DNA from 3 places in the Sphaerisporangium sp. NPDC051011 genome. Region 1 is predicted to be linked to each of the others. Evidence: riboswitches for the same ligand, from Rfam matches in the RefSeq annotation. Region 1 holds a riboswitch; each other region holds the start of a gene.
The links. A riboswitch is a leader RNA that binds a small molecule or an ion and turns the genes downstream of it on or off. The one in region 1 is predicted to bind thiamine pyrophosphate.
Positions count from the first base shown of each region.

Region 2: it holds a riboswitch for thiamine pyrophosphate, as region 1 does, so the genes downstream of both, thiO (glycine oxidase ThiO) here and AB0H21_RS38425 (cytosine permease) in region 1, are expected to answer to the same signal.
Region 3: it holds a riboswitch for thiamine pyrophosphate, as region 1 does, so the genes downstream of both, tenA (thiaminase II) here and AB0H21_RS38425 (cytosine permease) in region 1, are expected to answer to the same signal.

Region 1 is NZ_JBFAGG010000026.1:62,098-65,365, reverse strand. It holds gene AB0H21_RS38440 (GPP34 family phosphoprotein) at 1-384, opposite strand, end outside; gene AB0H21_RS38435 (DNA-formamidopyrimidine glycosylase family protein) at 576-1,454, shown strand; gene AB0H21_RS38430 (rhodanese-like domain-containing protein) at 1,574-1,897, shown strand; TPP riboswitch at 1,922-2,049, shown strand; gene AB0H21_RS38425 (cytosine permease) at 2,040-3,268, shown strand, end outside.
Region 2 is NZ_JBFAGG010000003.1:288,862-292,129, forward strand. It holds gene AB0H21_RS08535 (thiazole synthase) at 1-112, opposite strand, end outside; gene thiS (sulfur carrier protein ThiS) at 182-382, opposite strand; gene thiO (glycine oxidase ThiO) at 438-1,646, opposite strand; TPP riboswitch at 1,640-1,751, opposite strand; gene AB0H21_RS08550 (FAD-dependent oxidoreductase) at 1,908-3,077, shown strand; gene AB0H21_RS08555 (Rv2175c family DNA-binding protein) at 3,127-3,268, shown strand, end outside.
Region 3 is NZ_JBFAGG010000008.1:166,835-170,102, forward strand. It holds gene AB0H21_RS20065 (hypothetical protein) at 1-564, opposite strand, end outside; TPP riboswitch at 1,122-1,234, shown strand; gene tenA (thiaminase II) at 1,226-1,930, shown strand; gene AB0H21_RS20075 (magnesium and cobalt transport protein CorA) at 2,074-3,204, opposite strand.

The sequences.
Region 1 (3,268 bases):
CGGGTCCTGCTCGGGGTAGGACCTGCTGGGGAACAGGCCGAGCACCTTGGTGGACCGCTCGCTCAGCACCCCGCGCCCGGCCAGGCGGCTCAGCAGGCGCTTGCGCAGCGCCATGGACTTGATCTTGGACACCCACGCGGCGGGCTTGCGCTCGTGGTCGGCGGCGACGTGGGCCAGCACGGCGTCGAGCTCCTCGTCGCCGGTCGGCGCGGGGTCGAGGACGACGACCTTGCCACCTTCGAGGCCGAGGCGCCGGGCGACGAACAGATCGGCCAGCAGGGCACCCGCGAGGCCGGCGTCCAGCTCGGTGGAGCCGATCAGCGGTTTGCCGGTGTCGTCGCGGTAGGCGAGCAGCAGCAGCTCTTCGGCGATGGTCACGTCCATGGTCGGCCCCCAGGCGGTTTCCGTTCTTGCTGACACCGTAGGTCACGGACGGGCGCGCGGTGCGCCGCCGGCCGTGGTTATCCACAGGTGAGTTCGTTGTCCACAGGCCGCCGGGACCCCGCTGGGGGCCGACCCGGCCGGTTCAGGGTCGCTGCCGGTTTCGTGGCGTGGTGAGAGGTTAGTGTGAGGGCATGCCGGAGCTACCCGAGGTGGAGTCGCTGGCGGAGTTCCTCCGCGAGCGGGCCGTCGGCCGCTCGATCGCGGCCGTGGACGTCGTCGCCTTCCAGGCGCTGAAGACCGTCGATCCCCCCGTCACGTCCCTGCCGGGCCTGACGCTGACCGGCGTCACCAGGCACGGCAAGTTCCTCGACCTCGACGCCGACGGCATCCACTTCGTCACCCACCTGTCCAGGGCGGGCTGGCTCCGCTGGCGCGACGACCTGTCCGGCGCCCGCCCGGTGCGCCCCGGCAAGGGCCCGCTGGCCGTACGGGTGCGGTTCGCCCCCGACGACGAGGGCCTGCAGCCCGGGTTCGAGCTGACCGAGGCCGGCACCCAGAAGCGGCTGGCGGTGTACGTCGTCCGCGACCCGGCCGAGGTGCCGGGCATCGCCGCGCTCGGCCCCGACCCGCTGACCCCCGAGTTCACCCGCGAGACGCTGAAGCGCATCGTGAACGGCAGCCGCACGCAGATCAAGGGCCTGCTGCGCGACCAGAAGGTCATCGCGGGCATCGGCAACGCGTACTCCGACGAGGTGCTGCACGCGGCGAAGATGTCCCCCTTCAAGATCGCGGGCTCGCTGACGGACGAGGCCGTGGCGGACCTGTACGACGCGATCGTGGACACGTTGCGCACGGCCGTCGAGCGCGCGCACGGCATCGCCGCGAAAGACCTCAAGAGCGAGAAGAAGTCAGGTCTGCGGGTTCACGGCCGTACAGGCGAGAAATGCGCCGTCTGCGGTGACACGATCAGAGAGGTCTCCTTCGCCGACTCCTCCCTCCAGTACTGTCCGACGTGCCAGACCGGCGGCAAGCCGCTGGCCGACCGCAGGCTGTCGCGCCTGCTCAAGTAGGTCTCACGTAGGTCCGTGATGCGCCGCTGACCTGCCTTCTCGTGAAAAACGACGGTCTGTCATCGATGACAACGGTCTGTTAGCGGGCGGAATGGTCGCGCAACAGGGACAATGAAGGCATGACCGTCCCAGAGATCGATGCCAAAGCCGTGCCCGACGACGTCTTCCTGCTCGACGTGCGCGAGCTCGACGAGTGGCAGGCGGGCCACGCCCCGACGGCCGTCCACATCCCGCTCGGCACGCTGCAGCAGCGCGTCGACGAAGTCCCGGCCGGTGTCCCGGTGTACGTCATCTGCCGCGTCGGCGGCAGGTCCGCGCAGGCCGCCGCGTGGCTGAACCACGTCGGGCGCGAGGCCGTCAACGTCGACGGGGGAATGTACTCCTGGGCCGCCGCCGGACGGCCGATGGTCGCCGAAAACGGAGCCCAGCCGTACGTCGCGTGACCCTTGGATGTAATAATCCAGTAAAAATCCATACCGCGGGAGCTCGGGCGAGACCGGGCTGAGAGGGCGGTTCCCGGCAAACCCGGGCGCACCGCCGACCGCATGAACCTGGACCGGGTAATGCCGGCGTAGGGAGTGTGCGATGTCGTCCATCGTCGACGAAGTCCCCCTGACCCTCGACGAGGCTCCGCCGAAGACGCTGGGGGCGCTCGACCAGGGCGCGTTCTGGGCCAATCTCGGGGTCAGCCTGCTCGGCTTCTCCGGGGCGCTGTATCTGCTCGACCCGCTGGGCGGCCGGCCGCTGAGCCTGGCGGCGGCCGTTCTCGCGGCCGTCGTCGGCAGCCTCGTCGGCACGGTGATGGTCGGTCTGGCGGCCGTTCCCGGGGCGCGTACCGGCGCCCCGGCGATGGTTCTGCTGCGCGGCCTGTTCGGCGTGCGGCTGTCGTACGTCCCGACCGTGCTGAACATCGTGCAGATGCTCGGGTGGGGCGCCTTCGAGCTGTGGGTGATCGCCACCGCCGCCCAGGCCGTCTTCGGCGACGCGGTTCCGTACCAGGTCTGGGTGCTGGCGGCGGGGGCGCTCACGATCGCGCTGACCATACGCCCGCTCGGGGCGATCCGGCTGCTGCGCCGGTTCGTGACGGCGGGCGTGGTGGTCGCCATGGTGTGGCTTGCCGTGGCGCTGCTGCGCGAGGGCCCCTCACTCGGCGCCGGGAGCTGGGACGCGTTCGCCCCCGCCGTCGACTACGTGATCGCGCTGTCGGTCTCGTGGGTCCCGGTCGCGGCCGACTACGCGCGGCACTCGCGCTCCAGCCGCGCGGCCTTCGGCGGCGTGGTCGGCGGGTACACGATCGCGCAGGTCGCGTGCCTGGTGATGGGCGTGCTCGCGCTGTCGCTTGTGGGCAACGACGCCGACCGGGTCTGGGAGGCGTTCGTGGCCGTGCCCCTCGGGGCCGTGTTCTTCGGCGTCCTGGTGCTGCGCGAGGCCGACCAGTCCTTCGCCAACGTGTACTCCACGGCGATGTCGCTGCAGAACCTGCTGCCCCGGGTGGACCGGCGCGTCTTCTCGATCGGCGTCGGGGTGTTGACCACGGGCGTCGCCCTGTTCGTGGACGTCAGATCCTACGGGGCGTTCCTCGGCGTGATCGGCGCGGTGTTCGTCCCGATGTTCGCCGTCCTGGCCGTCGACTACTTCCTGCTCGGCGCGGCCGGCCGCTGGGACACCTCGGAGGACGCGCCCTCCCGGTGGCTGATGATCGTGCCGTGGGTGCTGGGCTTCGTGGCGTACTGGCTCGTGACGGTGACGCCGACGGTGGGCTGGTGGGACGCGGCCTGGGCGGCGGTGCGCGACGCGATCGGGTTCGCGCACCA
Region 2 (3,268 bases), on a different contig from region 1:
TGCCCATGATGAGGCGTGAGGCGAACTTCTCGCCGCCGAGCGCCAGCGCGTCGTCCGCCGGGCCCGCGTCGCGCTTCTCGTCCGCCGTCCTCGGCTCGGTCACGCTCGTCATCCGTGCCACCTCCGTTGTCTCGCCGGTCCCGCCGGTCTCATCTGAGTCCTCACCTGGGTCGTACGGGGGTCATCCACCCTGCACCGCCGTCAGCACCTCGACGCGGTCGTTCTCGCCCAGCGGCGTGGAGCCCCACGCGCCGCGGCGGACCACCTCGTCGTTGAGGGCCACCGCCACGCCCGCCACGGCCGAGGTGAGCACCTCGACGGCGTGGGCGACGGTGGCGCCTTCGGGCAGCCGGCAGGGGTTTCCGTTGATCGTCACGTTCATCGCGGTTGCGGGGCGGATCCCTGGCGGGGACCGGGGGCGCCCCGACCCTCCTTGGTCATCGATGGTGGCCGGTGGTGCCGTTCCCCGATCCGTGCGCCGCCCGGTGGAAGCGGCGCGGCGAGCAGACCGCCGCCGCGTCCTCGTACGCGGACCCGGCGAGCGTCGCGTCCAGCTCGGCGGCGAGGAGGCCCGCGGTCAGGGGGGCGAGCAGGACGCCGCCGCGGTGGTGGCCGGAGGCGAGCAGGAGGCCCTCGATCGCCGTCGCCCCGAGCACGGGCAGGTTGTCGGGCGTTCCGGGGCGAAGGCCCGCGCTGAGGCCGGACACCTCCAGCTCGGTCACGCCAGGGACCAGCTCGCGGGCGTCGCGCAGCAGCTCCCACAGCCCGCCGGCGGTCACGCGGGTGTCGAACCCCATCTCCTCCTGCGTGGCGCCGAGGACGATCTCGCCGTCGCCGCGGGGCACCAGGTACGCGCTGGAGCCGTGGACCACCCCGCGCACGCAGCGGCCGAGGAACCCCGGCGCGCCGCGCAGCCGCATGATCTGCCCCTTGACCGGGCGCACGGGCGGCGCGACCTCCGGCGGCAGGCCCGGAAGGGTCCCCGACCACGCCCCGGCGGCCAGCACGACCCGCTCGGCGGCGAGCGCGCGCCCGTCCCCCAGGAGCACCCCGCGCGCGGCGCCGCGCTCGACCACGAGGCCGGCCACGCGCTCGCGCACCACGGACGCCCCCCGGCGCGACAGCGCGGCCAGCAGGGCGGCGGTGACCCGGCGCGGGTCCACCCACGCGTCGCCCGGGGCCAGCAGCCCGCCGCGGACCGAGGGCGCCAGCATCGGCTCGGCGCGCCGGCACTCGCGCCCGGTCAGGCGTTCGACGGGCAGGTCCAGCTTGCCCATGAACTCGGCCAGCTCGTCCAGGGCGGCCAGGTCGTCCGCGCCGAAGGCGACGTCCAGCGTGCCGTCGGCGCGGTGGTCGACGTCCAGGCCGGACTCCTCCGACAGTTCGGCCGCGAACGCGGGCCACAGCTCCAGCGAGGCCAGGCCGAGGCGCAGCAGCGGCTCCTCGGTGTAGGTGACCTCGCTCACCGGGGCGAGCATGCCCGCGGCGGCGTGGGTGGCCCCCGAGCCGGGGGAGGGGTCGGCGACGACCACCTTGTGCCCGGCCGCCGCGGCGCGCCAGGCCACCGACAGGCCGGCGATGCCGCCGCCCACGACCACGACGTCCGCGGCCCCGGCTGAGCCGCTATCGGCGCCCGTGTCGACCATGAGGTCTCGCTCCCTTCGCCGGCATGATCCGGATCAGGTCTTTGCGGTCGAGGGCCGCCAGCCCTCCTCTCAGCCCGGTCTCGCCGGACTCCCGCGCGTCTGTCGGGACAAGCCTATTCCTGTCGCTGTGCCTATTCCTGCCTTGGTACGTCGTTGCGCACCCGCTTGAGCGTTCTCATCACCCCGCGTGTGTAGTAGTGAGCCAATTCGTTACCAAATCGCCGTTGGCGGGTTACCCGGCTCGCCGCTTACTGTCAAGTTGTGAATCATGTCGTGGTGGTGGGCGCCGGGCTGGCCGGCGTACGGAGTGTCGAAGCGCTGCGGGCGCGCGGGTACCACGGGCGCGTCACTCTGGTGGGCGACGAGAGGCATCGCCCCTACGATCGGCCACCCCTGTCCAAGGCCGTCATGGCCGGCGACCTGGACTCGACCGTCGTGGACTCCGATCTCGGGGCCCTGGACATCGACCTGCGCACCGAGGTCGCCGCCAAGGGCCTGCGCGAGGGTGTCGTGGAGACGACCGAGGGCGAGCTGGAGTACGACGGGCTGGTGATCGCCACCGGCGCGACCCCGATCAGGCTGCGCGGCGAGGGGCCCCAGTACACGTTGCGCACCATCGACGACGCCCTGGCCCTGCGGGCGCGCCTGACCCCCGGCACGCGGGTGGCCATCGTCGGCGCGGGCTGGATCGGCGCGGAGATCGCCACGGCGGCGCGCCGCGCGGGATGCGAGGTGACCGTCGTCGAGGCCGCCGCCTCGCCCCTGGCCGCCGCCCTCGGCCCCGAGATCGGCGCCCACACGGCGCCCTGGTACGCCGAGGCCGGCATCGAGCTGCGGCTCGGCACCATGGTCGGCTCGGTCGACCCGGGCGGGCTCGCGATGATGGACGGCTCCTGGATCCCCGCGGACGTCGTCGTGACGGGCATCGGCGTGCGCCCGGCCGTCGGATGGCTCGCCGGATCGGGCATCGCGCTGGACAACGGCGTCCTGGTCGACGAGCACCTGCGCACGTCCATGGACCGCGTCGTCGCGGTCGGCGACTGCGCCAACTGGTGGTCGCGCCGCTTCGGCCGCCGCCTGCGCATCGAGCACTGGGACACCGCGCTGCACGCCCCCGAGACCGCCGTGGCCACCCTGCTCGGCCAGACCGCCGTGTACGACCCCGTCCCGTACTTCTGGTCGGAGCAGTTCGGCCGCATGCTCCAGTACGCCGGCCACCACACCGGTGCCCGCCTCGTGCTGCGCGGCGACCCGGCGTCCGACCCCAAGTGGGCCGCGATCTGGCTGACCGAAAACGACCGTCTCGCGGCGATCTTCACGGTGGACCGCCCACGCGACCTCGTCCAGGGGCGCCGGATCGTTGAGGGCGGGCAAAGGCTGGACGAAGATCGCGCCAAGGACCCATCGATACCCTTGCGTGACTGCTTGTGACCCCTGTGGGGGTGTTTGAGACCTCCTACGACGTGGTAGTTGTGGACTCGTGACGCTTTCTGTTGCGCAGATCGATCGGGAAACCGACCAGCTCGTGGGGGAATGGCTCCCCCTGTCGGACGTAGGCGGCCGGCTCGGGCTCAGTGCCGGGCGGGCCAAGCAGCTCCTCAAGGACAAGAAGCTCATCGGCG
Region 3 (3,268 bases), on a different contig from region 1:
CCGGGACCGCTCGTCATCGAGGGCGGTCAGGGCGGCGTGGAAGGCCTCCAGAACCGGCTGGCCGTCCAGGTCGCCGCCATGGGCCACCGCCGACAGCACCGCGAGTTCCGGCGCATTGATCGCCTCGGCCGGGTCCGTCAAGGTCGGGAACGCGTCCGGGCCCGCGACCAGCGGAACCAGCCGCCAGCCGGGATGCCCCATGTCGATCGGTTTCATGCACCACCGGGCGGTGGGCGCGTCAGGGCAGATGACCAGCAGGATCGCGGGGCAGCGCGCCCGCGCCCGCACCGCCGCCAGATACACCGGCCAACTCCATCGCTTGCCGTGGTCACGGCCTCGTTGCACCTCCACCACGACGGTGAGCACCGGCTTTTTGTCCGAGAACGTCACCACCGCGTCCGCCTGGTACTCCACCGGTGGGCACTGCGTGAGATCACCCGATTCGATCCTGGCCTCACGGTAGCTCGGAAGCGTCAACCCCAAGGCGCGGACCAGCAACTCCGCGGCCATTTCAGGGCGGTTCTTGAAAAGCATAATGAATGCTTCATGTTCCAACGAGGGCATGGCCAGGACATTAGCAGGAGGGCAAAGTCCGAACAAAACTTCGACAGATAATCATCCGAACACCCAGAAGGCAATCCAATACTCATATATCGAGCCAAATCAATTTAGGTACGACCGCGCGCAAATCAGGCACACGGTGCCCACAATCTTCACCCCATCCACAATGAGCCACAGATACTGCATACGGATGTTCAGCTCGCCCATCGTCCACTCCTAGCCGGGACGAGATCGCGCCAGGCACGTAAGAGGCTCATGAAGCCGGTGGACGACGACTCGAAGCATCCAGCGATCAGCAGTCGGCAACAACAGGGCCCGAGCCGGAGCGCCCCCCGGGTGCGGAGGCGAGGACCAGTTCCAGCGGGGACCCGCTTGCGACGGTGGCGGTCTGGCCTTCGTGGGGGCGGGTTCTGCTTGGTTTGGGGGGCGATATGGCTTGTATTCGGTTATGTCAGGTGATTTGGTGGGGTGAGTCGTGGGGTGGGGGTGGGTTGGGGGTTTTGCGGGGCCGGAGTTAGCGATGTTGGGTTAGCCTCGATCACACGGTCGCGTTAGCCTTGCCAGGACAACCGCGGGAGCCCGGCGCACCGGGCTGAGAGTGTGGCTGCTGCGGCCGCAGACCGCTCGAACCTGACCGGGTCATGCCGGCGTAGGGAGCTGTTCTATGGAGACGTCCGGGTCCACCGCCACGTTGACGGTGTCGTCCAGCCCGTTCAGCGAAGAGCTGTGGGAGGCCGTCCAGCCCACATTCACGGCCATCCTCGACCACCCGTTCATCACGGGCCTGGTCGACGGCACGCTGCCCCACGACACGTTCCGCCACTTCGTCGTGCAGGACTCCCACTACCTGCGCGACTACGCCCGGGCCCTCGCGCTGTGCGCGGCGAAGTCGCCCAGCGAGGACCACGTACGCGCGTTCGCGCACGACGCGGTGAACGCGGTCGCGACCGAGCAGGAGATGCATTCGGAGTTCATGTTCCAGCTCGGCGGCTCGGCCGAGGAGGCCGAGAAGCTGCCCGTCACGCCGACCACCCGCGCGTACACGAGCTACCTGCTGGCCACGGTGTACGGGGGCTCGTTCCTGGACGCCCTGGCCGCGGTGCTGCCCTGCTACGTGATCTACGCCCGCATGGGCGAGACGCTGCTCGCGAAGTCGTCGCCCGACCCGCTGTACGCGCAGTGGATCGCCGCCTACGCGGACCCGACATTCCAGAAGGTGGTGCGCCGGGTCGTCGACCTGATCGACCGTACCGGCGCGGACTCGACGCCCCGGCAGCGCGCCGTCGCGCTCGAGCACTTCGTCACGACGGCTCGCTATGAGTGGATGTTCTGGGACGCCGCGTGGCGCCAGGAGTCCTGGCCTGTCTGAGCGGCACCGGCCGACGCGGCACCGGCCGACACCGGCCACCGCCACCACACGCCCAGCGCCGACCGGCTCGGGGGGCCGGTCAGTCAGGCCGGAATGTTCAGGCCGGTACGTTCAGCACCGCCGCCGCCCGGTCAGGGCCACGGTCAAAGCCAGCTGTTACGGCGGAACCCTCGGTAGAGCAGCGAGCAGACGACGAGCATGAAGCCGAGCACGACCGGATAGCCCCAGATGGCGGACAGCTCGGGCATGTGGCGGAAGTTCATGCCGTAGATGCCGGCGATCATCGTGGGGACCGAGATGATGGCGACCCATGCCGAGATCTTGCGCATGTCCTCGTTCGCGAGCGCGTTGGAGCGCGCGAGCGCGGCCTGGAGGATGGAGTTGCACAGCTCGTTGGACGACTCGACCTGCTCGCAGACCCGCGAGAGGTGGTCGACGACGTCGCGGAAGTACTCGCGCATCTCGGAGGGGATCATGCGGCGGGTGGGCAGCGCGTTGAACGGAGTCTGCAACGGCGTGACCGCGCGCTTCATCTCGATCATCTCGCGCTTGAGCTGGTAGATGCGGCTGATGTCGCGGGAGCTGACGTCGGCGAAGACGGCGGCCTCGACCTCTTCCAGCTCGGCCTGCATCAGATCGGACACCGAGAGGTACCTGTCGACGACGTGGTCGGCGATGGCGTGCAGCACGCTGGAGGGCCCGCGCGCGAGCAGCTTCGGCTTGTCTTCGAGGCGCCTGCGCACGTCGGCCAGGGGACACTGCTCGCCGTGGCGGACGGTCACCACGAAGTCGGACCCGACGAACACCATGATCTCGCCGGTGGCGATGATCTGGTGGGAGTCGTCCGGCTCGTCGTGGTCGAGGTAGGCGACGGTCTTGAGCACGACGAACAGTGAGTCACCGTAGCGCTCGACCTTGGGGCGCTGGTGGGCCTTCACGGCGTCCTCGACGGCGAGGGGGTGGAGGCCGAAGATCTCGGCCAGCCAGCCGACCTCGGGCGCATCGGGCTCGTGCAGGCCGACCCAGACGTAGGCGCCGCCGGTCTCGGAGGCGGCGTTGTGCTCACGAACCAGGGTGACGGCCTCGGGGATGCCGGGGACGTCGACACGCTTGCCGCCGATGTAGGCGCCGAACTCCACGACGGAGTCGCTCGGGGGCACGCACCGGCCGTTCGGCTCACGTCGGGAGCCCTTCGCGCCGGGGGAGGCACTGAGGCGCACGTGGGCGGGGCGCTGGTGCAGGTTGATCCGCTGGAACAGGGTGGAGGAGCGCATGGCGGTCCCTTCCCGCCCGACCTGGCGGAGCCATGCGCGAATGAGTCAAGGGCGGCGAACGGCC